Regions from separate parts of the Pseudarthrobacter sp. HLT1-7 genome, predicted to be linked through region 1. Evidence: riboswitches for the same ligand, from Rfam matches in the RefSeq annotation. Region 1 holds a riboswitch; each other region holds the start of a gene.
What was found. A riboswitch is a leader RNA that binds a small molecule or an ion and turns the genes downstream of it on or off. The one in region 1 is predicted to bind S-adenosylmethionine.
Positions count from the first base shown of each region.

Region 1 (3,265 bases):
GTTTGGGACGGGCGCCAAGTGACCCCGCGTTGCCCTCGAGAGCCCACGCTCCAGCCGAGGCCCTTAAATAGATATCGGCCGCCATCGATGGGGGGCGTCATTGGCACCCGCCGATAGCGGCCGAAGTTGGGGGGAGTGTCAGATTGTGACGGCTCCGGAGGCCGTCTCGAACGTGACGGAGAGGATGCCGGGTGTCCCGCGGGGGGCGAGCCAGTTCACGGCCACGTCCTCCAGCGGCTTTTCCACCGGAACACCGAGCCACTCGGTCACGCGCTCGGCAGAGCCCGCGATGGTGAGGGCCGACATCTTGACGTTGCTCTCGTAGGCCTTCGACGGGTGGAGCTCCGGATCTCCCTCCCACTTGAGCATGTATGGGACCTGGGGATCGGCGATGAGACCGAGGATGCCGATCTGCTTCCAGACGAGTTCGCGGCCGTCGGGGAACTTGCGGTTGCCGTTGACGGCGGCGCGGCCGAGCCGTTCCTCAAACGGTGCCAGGTCCTTGACCTCGACGCACCAGCCCATCCACCCGCCACCCGCCTCGGAGCGCGCACGGACGGCCTGGCCGAAAGGGGCCTTGTCGGATGCAGGGTGGTTCAGGACCTCGACAACCTCGAGGTACTTGTGTCCCGCGAGCGGGATAATCATGTTGCGGGTCCCGAATCGGGGGTGTACTCCGCCCTTCACGGCTTCGACGCCGAGGGCAGACGCAATTCGTTCGGTGGTGGCAGCCAAGCCATCTTGTTCACAGGCGTAAGAGACGTGATCCATGCGCATGCCCTCATCTTGGCACTTTGTGATCCGGCTCTCTGCTTAGGGTCCCCTAACCGAAATGGCGTGTCGCGTGATGCGGCCTGTCGACGCGGACTTCCGCCGTCATCACTCTCCCGGAAGGCGCCCCATCCGGCGCACAGCTTCATCTTCGTCACAAAGCTAGCCACGCCCGGTGAACGTTTCCTAGACTGAGCCCAGGTCATGAGTGCCAGCAGATAGCCCCGGCTTGCTGGCCGGCAACCCTCGTTTCGCGGTGGGGTGCCCCGGGTGAAGACCTGGCCGTCCGGCGCCCGCCGGAGGGCAAGCGCGGCGCCTGCGCCGCTCGGGGCCGATGAGCCCCGGGGCGGACAGTGCCCGGTCCTTTGAGGAGCATCCCAATGTCCAAAGCCTGGTCCTTCGAAACCCGCCAGATCCACGCCGGCCAGGAGCCGGACAGCGCCACCGGCGCGCGGGCGCTGCCCATCTACCAGACGACGTCGTTCGTGTTTCCCAGCGCCGAAAGCGCCGCGAACCGCTTCGCCCTCGCCGAGCTCGCCCCGATCTACACCCGGATCGGCAACCCCACCCAGGACGCCGTGGAGCAGAGGGTGGCGAGCCTGGAAGGCGGCCTCGCGGCGCTGCTCCTGAGCTCCGGCCAGGCCGCCGAGACCCTGGCGATCCTCAACGTGGCCGAGGCAGGCGACCATGTTGTGGCAAGCCCCAGCCTCTACGGCGGCACCTACAACCTGCTGGCGCACACACTGAAGAAGTTCGGCATCTCCGTGACCTTTGTGGAGGACCCGGACAACCTGCAGCAGTGGCGCGATGCCGTCCGGCCCAACACCAAGCTGTTCTTCGGCGAAGTGGTCTCCAACCCCCGCCAGGACGTGCTGGACATCGAGGGCATTTCGACGGCCGCCCACGACGCCGGTGTGCCGCTGATCGTGGACAACACCCTGTCAACCCCCTACCTGATCCGCCCGATCGAGTGGGGCGCCGACATTGTGGTCCACTCCGCCACCAAGTACCTCGGCGGCCACGGCACCGCGATCGCCGGCGTGATCGTGGACTCCGGCAACTTCGACTTCGGCAAGGATCCGGAACGGTTCCCCGGCTTCAACACCCCCGATCCCAGCTACAACGGCCTCGTGTACGCCCGGGACCTCGACAAGGACGGCGCCCTCGGCGCCAACCTTTCCTACATCCTCAAGGCCCGCGTCCAGCTCCTGCGCGACCTCGGCTCGGCGGTGTCGCCGTTCAACGCCTTCCTCATCGCGCAGGGCATCGAGACCCTGAGCCTGCGCGTCGAGCGGCACGTCGCCAACGCCACCACGGTGGCCGGATGGCTTGAGGCACGGCACGACGTCGAATCCGTCGCCTACGCGGGGCTGCCGTCCAGCCCCTGGTACGAGCGCGGCCGCAAGTACGGGCCCAAGGGCACCGGCGCCGTCGTTGCGTTCAACATCGCCGGGGGAGCGGAGGCCGGAAAGCGCTTCGTCGATGCCCTCGAACTGCACTCCCATGTGGCGAACATCGGCGACGTGCGCTCGCTGGTGATCCACCCGGCGTCGACCACCCACAGCCAGCTGACGCCGGAACAGCAGGCGATAGCCGGCGTGACCCCGGGTCTGGTGCGGCTGTCCGTGGGCCTGGAACACATCGATGACATCCTCGAGGACCTCGACGCCGGATTCCGCGCGGCCAAGAGCGCCTGAGCACCGCCGCTCCCGGCGTGCCGCCGCTGGAAATTCGGGCGCTTGAGCTTAGGGGCGCTTGAAATTCGGAGCGCGCGACGCCGGAAGTCATACGGTCGTCACAATCTTCGCCACAACGGCGCCTCCTTTCGTAAACTCAATGAAGGTCATGAGTGCCAGTGACAGCCCCGGCTTGCTGGCCGGCAACCCTCCTTTCGCGGCGGGGTGCCCCGGGTGAAGACCTGGCCCGCCGGTCAGCTGACGGCGGGCAAGCGCGACGTTAGGTCCTCACATGAGCATTGCCGTCACCCGCAAGGGTGTACCCGGGAACAAGACCCCCCATAACCCAGCTGCCTCGCCGGAAACGGAAAGGCCGGAAACCAGAAGCCCGGAACCCGCGCGTCCGGAAACAGCCCGTTCCGAAGGAGTCCCGGACGGGACCGTGCAATACCTCCGGATCGGGGACCTCGAGCTCGAATCCGGCTCGACGCTGCCGGACGTCACCCTCGCCTACGAGACGTGGGGGACCCTCACCCCGGACGGCTCCAACGCGGTGCTGATCGAACATGCACTGACCGGGGACACCCACGTCACCCGCGGCGCCGGCGAGGAACCGGGCTGGTGGGAGCAGCTCGCCGGCCCCGGCGCCCCGGTGGACACGGACACGTACTTTGCTGTCTCCGTCAACATCCTCGGCGGCTGCTACGGCTCCACCGGACCGTCCTCGCCTGCGCCGGACGGCAAACCCTGGGGCTCACGCTTCCCGCTGGTCACGCTGCGGGACACCACCGCGGCCGAGGCCAGGCTGGCCGACGCCC
Region 1 covers NZ_JBWZCH010000010.1:65,367-68,631, forward strand. Annotated here, with positions in the region: gene AC50X6_RS11380 (VOC family protein) at 139-777, opposite strand; SAM riboswitch class IV at 972-1,087, shown strand; gene AC50X6_RS11385 (bifunctional o-acetylhomoserine/o-acetylserine sulfhydrylase) at 1,152-2,468, shown strand; SAM riboswitch class IV at 2,613-2,728, shown strand; gene metX (homoserine O-acetyltransferase MetX) at 2,740-3,265, shown strand, end outside.

Region 2 (3,265 bases), on a different contig from region 1:
CTTCGCCTGCCGCCACCCGCCGGCCGGAATCCCCGCTTCCGAAGTCTGTGCTTCCGGAGTCTGTACTTCCGGAGTCCCCGCCTCCGGAGCCCGGGCTGCGCGGCCCGGTCTGCTCGACGACGACGGCGATTGGCGCCATGACGTTGTGCACGGGTGTGCCGAAGACCATGGCGAGGTACGACGTTCCCGGTATGAACTCCTGGACGATCTGGCCGTCCGGCAAAAGTCCCCAGTCCACCGCGCCGGCTTCGGCCAAAACTTGAACACCGTGACCGGCCTGGGCCGACCTCGGCTTCAGGACGACGGGACCGCCCAGTGCCGCCAGGGACGCCGGAGCGGCGGCGAAGTCGCTGGCCACGCCGAACCGGGGAACGGGGATCCCGGCCGCGTGCAGCGTCCAGGCTGTGAAGAGCCGGTCGTTGGCGAGGGCGACCGGGCCAGGGTCGGCGACGATGAGCCGGATGCCCTCGGCGAACCCGGCGCGGGCTGCGGCCAGGTGCGGAAGTTCCTCGCTGAGCGTGGGAATGACCACATTGAGGGATCGTGCGTCGATGAGCCGGCGGAGCGCAGGGACCCAGTCCGGATCACCAGGCGGCGGGATACGGACGGTCTCGGCGCCGTCGGGGCCCTGAACGTCGCGGTTGTCGGCGCCGAGAACGGGAATTCCCCGGGCCGACAACTGCGCAGCGACGGCGCGGCCGGCTGCGCTGCCTACTCCGGTGACCAATATGCGTGGACCCATGGTTCCCCCTCCACTGCGTCCCGCCGCTGCCGGTTCTTCGGCAGCGGCGGTTCACAGGCATCTGAGACCTTGCCGGCCATGCGGCCGGACCTGTCCTCCCAGTAGACCGGCCACCGGCCGGGAGCACACGAGTGGCCACTACTTGCAACGCCCGCCCCGGCACCACTGCCGTCCGGCGCAGCTACCTGCTTCTCGAGGGACCACCATGAGGTCACGGACCGGTCCGGTTACTAAACATGACGACGACGGCGGTGCGGGCCGGCGTCGTAAGTGTTACGTTTTTGGGGAGTAATGAGACCCGGCGCCAAGCCCTGACTGGCCGGTCGGCAACCCTCCCTTTCGCGGCGGGGTGCCTCAGGTGAATACTCGGCATATCGACCATTCGAGCTGCAAGCGTGAAAGAAGGAGATCCGTCGTGACTGACGCGTCCGCCCCCGCCGTGCCAAGCACAGCACCCGCCCCGTCCCCCGCGGCAACTGCCGCGACTGCCGCAACCGCCGCAACCGAAGAGGAAAAGCTGGCCTACCGCCTGTTCACCGGCCCAGACGACCGCGCTTTCTGCGAGCGCGTCTCCGCTGCCCTGGCCGAGGGCTATGTGTTGCACGGAAGCCCCTCCGCTACCGTCAACGGCAGCAGCGTCATTGTTGTCCAGGCTGTGGTGCTGCCGGCAGCAATCGCCAGCGCGGACGCCGCCGTCGCCAGCGCTGTCGAGGATCTGGACAGCGACGGTTTCGGCTACGAAGAGACCATCGAGGGCCACGCGTGAGGTACGCCGGGGACCTCAGCCCGCAGGAAGCCTGGGCCAGGCTTGAGGCGGGCGCGCTCCTGGTGGACGTCCGCACCGAGGATGAATGGGCCCACATCGGCGTCCCGGACACCGCATCCGCGAACGGCACCCGGAACGCCCCGCTGTTCATCCAGTGGAACCTGGCCGGCGGTATCCCCAACAGACAGTTCGTGGACCAGCTGAAACAGCAGGCACCCGAAGGTCACGGCATCGAACTGATATTTCTCTGCCGTTCCGGCGTGCGCTCCATCGCCGCCGCGGAGGCCGCCACCGAGGCCGGTTTCACCTCGTACAACGTCCTCGAAGGTTTCGAGGGCGAACCGGACCGGCACGGCGGACGGACAGTCAACGGCTGGAAGAACCGGGGCCTGCCCACCATCCGCGGAAAGCACTAGGTGACCTTCAATCCCGACGCCGCCGGCTGGGGTCCCGGCACGCAGGCCGTCCGCGGCGGACTCGACCGCACCGGCTTCCAGGAAACCACCGAGCCGATCTTCCTTAACTCCGGTTTCGTCTACGAATCAGCCGCCGCAGCGGAACGCGCCTTCACCGGCGAGGACGAGCGCTTCGTCTACTCCCGCTACGGCAACCCCTCTGTGGCGACCTTCCAGGAACGGCTCCGGCTGCTCGAAGGCACCGAGGCGTGCTTTGCGACGGCGTCCGGGATGTCCGCGGTGTTCACCGCTCTCGGCGCGCTGCTGGCGGCGGGCGACCGTGTGGTGGCCGCCCGCTCACTTTTCGGCTCCTGCTTCGTGATCCTCAACGAGATCCTGCCGCGCTGGGGCGTGGAGACGGTCTTCGTGGACGGCCCGGACCTGGCACAATGGCAGGCCGCGCTGGCCGAGCCGACGACGGCGGTCTTCTTCGAGTCGCCGTCGAACCCGATGCAGGAAATCGTGGACATCGCCGCCGTGAGCGAACTGGCACACGCAGCCGGCGCCACGGTCGTCGTCGACAATGTCTTTGCCACTCCCCTGCTGCAGCGCTGCGGGGAGCTCGGCGCGGACGTGATCGTCTACTCCGGCACCAAACACATAGACGGCCAGGGCCGGGTGCTCGGCGGCGCCATCCTGGGTACCAGGGAATTCATCGGGGGCCCGGTCAAGCAGCTCATGCGCCACACCGGCCCGGCGCTCTCCGCGTTCAACGCCTGGGTGCTGACCAAGGGTCTGGAAACCATGGCCCTGCGGGTGAACCACTCCGCGGCGTCGGCCCTGCGGCTGGCCGAATGGCTCGAGGGACAGCCCGCGGTGAGCTGGGTGAAGTACCCGCTGCTGAAATCGCACCCGCAGTACGGGCTGGCCGCGAAGCAGATGAAGGCCGGCGGCACGGTGCTCACGCTTGAGCTCTCGCCGTCGCCGGGCCGCACCGCCAAGGACGCCGCGTTCGCCCTGCTGGACGGGCTGCGCATCATCGATATCTCCAACAACCTGGGCGACGCGAAGTCCCTCATCACCCACCCCGCCACAACAACACACCGTGCCATGGGCCCGGATGGCCGTGCGGCGATCGGGCTTAGCGACGGCGTCGTGCGGCTCTCCGTGGGACTGGAAGACAGCGATGACCTGATCAGCGACCTCGGCCAGGCGCTCAAGAAGGTCTAGCGGGCATTCTCGTTAGTTCGTCGGGGGTCCGGGCGCGGTGGCCGGACTCTGGGACATGCCCCGCGCCGGAGCCAGCAGATGGACATAGTGCCATTGTGCCCGGTCCCGGGTGCGAACAATGGGCATGTCCCG
Region 2 covers NZ_JBWZCH010000012.1:71,353-74,617, reverse strand. Annotated here, with positions in the region: gene AC50X6_RS12610 (ATP-grasp domain-containing protein) at 1-742, opposite strand, end outside; SAM riboswitch class IV at 1,030-1,144, shown strand; gene AC50X6_RS12605 (DUF1737 domain-containing protein) at 1,260-1,508, shown strand; gene AC50X6_RS12600 (rhodanese-like domain-containing protein) at 1,505-1,924, shown strand; gene AC50X6_RS12595 (O-succinylhomoserine sulfhydrylase) at 1,925-3,133, shown strand.
Region 2: another riboswitch for S-adenosylmethionine. It lies ahead of AC50X6_RS12605 (DUF1737 domain-containing protein); the one in region 1 lies ahead of AC50X6_RS11385 (bifunctional o-acetylhomoserine/o-acetylserine sulfhydrylase).

Region 3 (3,265 bases), on a different contig from region 1:
GCCGAAGCTGGCCCGCAGCGAGCCTGAGGGCAGCCCGAGCCGGCGGAGCAGCGGATGCGCGCAGAAGCGGCCGTCACGCAGGCCGATGCCGTGCTCCGCGGACAGGTACGCGGCCACCAGGCCGGCGTCGTAGCCCGCCACGGAGAAGTTGACGACGCCGATGCTGCCGCTTCCCGGCCCGCCGCCGTCAGGCCCGCCGTCGTCAAGGCCGGAGTCGGAGAAGATCCGGTGGACGGTGACGCCGTCGATCCGCTGGAGCCCCTCGACCAGGAACGACCGGATGGTGTTCTCGTGGGCCTGCCACTGCTCCGGATCCAGGGCAGCGATCACCTGGGTGGCCCGGGCAAGGGTTGCGGCGCCCAGAACATTGGGGGAGCCGCCCTCGTGGCGGGCCGGCCCGGTGGTCCAGCTGACCGTATCGAGCCGGGCGTCCTGCACCGCTCCGCCGCCGGCCAGGTGCGGGGTGCCGGCGTCCAGCCAGTCCGGCCGGCCCACCAGGACGCCGGCGCCGAACGGCGCGTAGAGCTTGTGGCCGGAGAAGGCGAGGTAGTCGACGTCGTCCGCGGCGATGTCGATCCTGCGGTGCGGGGCCAGCTGGGCGGCGTCGACCACGATCCGGGCGCCGAACTCGTGGGCCAGCGCTGCCAACGCGCGGATCGGCAGGATTTCCCCGGTGACGTTGGAGGCACCCGTCACGGCGAGCAGGCTGACACCGCCGTGGGACAGTTCCCCGCGGAGCCGCTCCAGTGTGGCGGCCACGGTGGGGGCGGCCACAACGCTGCGGTGCGGGACGGCCTGCCACGGCAGCAGGTTGGCGTGGTGTTCGATGTCGAGGAAGAGCACCTCGCCGGTGTGTACGCCGCCGGCGACCGGCAGGCAACCGGCGAGCAGGTTCAGCGAGTCGGTGGTGTTCCGGGTGAAGATCACGGAGTCTTCCGGGCGTCCGCCCACGAACTCGCGGACGATCGTCCGGGCGTTCTCGTACACTGACGTGCTGATCTGGGAGGCGTAGCCGGCACCGCGGTGGACGCTAGCGTAGTAAGGCAGGATCTCGTTCAGGTAGGCCGAAACGACGGACAGCGCGGGGGCGGAGGCGCCGTAGTCCAGATTGGCGTAGCGGACGTGGCCGCCCTGGATCAGCGGCGCCTGGATCTCGGCGCCGGTGACCGCCGAGAGCGGCTGGCGGGCGACGGCGAACGCGTCGTCCGGGCGCCCGGCGTCGGCACCGGCGGCTGCACCGGGGTGGATTCCGGGGTGGATTCCGGGGGCAAATCCGGAGCTGGCAGGAAAAGTGGCAGTCGTCATGGGACCTCGCTCGAAAAGGGACCCCATGTGCCGGGGATCCGCGCTTGCCGGGTCCGTTCCGGACCGGCCAGGTCGTCACCCGGGGCACCCCGCCGCGAAGGGAGGGTTGCCGGCCAGCAAACCGGGGTTTAGCGCTGGCACTCGTGACCTGCTTCGAGCCTAGGACATCCGCGTCGGCGGCGGAAAGGGAGGGCATCAATGTGAAGAGCATTGTTACGCGCCAGGGCCCGCCGACGCTACGAAGCCGCCGTGTCCGGTTCTGTCGCTTCACAGCGCGGCTGATTTAGCCAGGCCAGCCTCCCGCTGCCGGGCGGGCGGGGACTGGTGGGCTGAACGCTGATGCCGAACAGGGCATCCAGCGCCGCCGTGTAGTCGTCCCGGCGGCCGGCCGCCGCCAGTTCCCTGGCGCGGACCGTCGGGATATGGAGCAAACGCCGGACAACGCGCCGCAGGGCAAAGTTCACCTCGTCAGCCGGGGCGCCGCAGCCATGTTGCTTCCGGACCCGCTCCATCTCGGCTTCGAGAACCTCCTGGATGTGCCGGCGCAGCGCCACGACAGCGGTGTCGACGGCGCGGATTTCCTCGTGCTCCTCGAAATGACGCGCGGCCTGCCGAACCAGCGCCCGGGCGAGGTGAAGTGCCTCAATGTCTGCCGAAGGGGCGGCGAGCTGCACGGACGCCAGAGTGATCAGTTCAACGCCTGACAGATCGGCCACCTGTGGATCGAAGTCGTGGCTGGGGGCGAGATCAATCACAGTGACGGCACGTCCCGCATCCTCCCGCCAGTCCGCCAGAGTGGCAGCACTGATGCGTGCCCCAGCCCCGCTGCAGCCAACGATGACGTCTGCCCGGGCAATGGCCGGGGGTAACTCCCGGGCCGTCAGCGCCTTGCCTCCCCGGGCCGCGACAAATTCATCCGAGCGGCCCGACTGCGAGAAAACGGAAATCGTTGTACACCCCCTGGATCTGAGGATCTCTGCAACGCATGAGGCATAGGCTCCAGTGCCGAATAGGACCACCGAGGTGTTGGCGAGGGCCCGTTGCCCGGATCCGGCGGCGATGTCAAGCGCCACAGACGCAATGGACCTGCCGGCGCTGCTTAGCGCGGTCCGGGCACCAACGTTCTTCGCCGTGCGGGAGGCTCCCTGGAATAGTCGGACCAAACGTCCGCTGGCGGTACCGGCAACTTGTGCTTCGGTAAGGGACCGGCGGACCTGGCCGGCAACTTCGCGTTCGCCCACAACAGAGGAATCCAGGCCGGCGGCGACGGCAAAGAGATGCTCGGCCGCAGTGGATCCTTGGTGGTCTTCGAACAGCGCCGTGAGCTGTTGGACGGCCAGTCCGGTGCAGCGGCCGACAGAACCGAGGGCAGCGGAGCGGGCGGCCGCCACCTCGGTGCCGGAGAAAACTTCGCAGTAGATTTCAAACCGATTGCACGTCGACAGAACCACCGATCCGGTCACGGCGGAACTGCTGGCCAGGAGGTGAGCGGCCAGGTCCGATGAACCGGCGTGCAGCCGGGCGGCCACCTCAATGTCGAGATCCCGGTACTTCGCTGCTAGCACCAGCAGGATCGGTCCGGCCGCGTCGTCCCGGGGACCGGAATCCATGGTTTCAAAAGATGCCGGCATGGCTGCAATCCTCCCGGTAGGTGTCCAGACCACCTCGCTCCGGCCGCGGAGCCCGCCGCCGCAGCCAGAGTCCTACAGGTACCTATGGGAATCCTTGGGTCGCCGGACCGCCAGGGAAGCGCAGCAGCCGGCGCCGTTATAGCAGGTCGTCTAGTCCCGGGTTGAGGCGCCTGAGCACCTCGGAGTGCAGGATCGAGTTGGTGGCCAGGGCGTTGCCGCCGAACGGGCCATCTTCCCCCTCGAGGGAGGTGAAGCGGCCGCCCGCCTCGGTGACAATGGGGACCAGCGCGGCCATGTCGTAGAGGTTCAGCTCGGGCTCGCACGCGATG
Region 3 covers NZ_JBWZCH010000003.1:144,835-148,099, reverse strand. Annotated here, with positions in the region: gene AC50X6_RS04350 (aminotransferase class V-fold PLP-dependent enzyme) at 1-1,305, opposite strand, end outside; SAM riboswitch class IV at 1,341-1,454, opposite strand; gene AC50X6_RS04345 (glutamyl-tRNA reductase) at 1,542-2,936, opposite strand; gene hisN (histidinol-phosphatase) at 3,073-3,265, opposite strand, start outside.
Region 3: another riboswitch for S-adenosylmethionine. It lies ahead of AC50X6_RS04350 (aminotransferase class V-fold PLP-dependent enzyme); the one in region 1 lies ahead of AC50X6_RS11385 (bifunctional o-acetylhomoserine/o-acetylserine sulfhydrylase).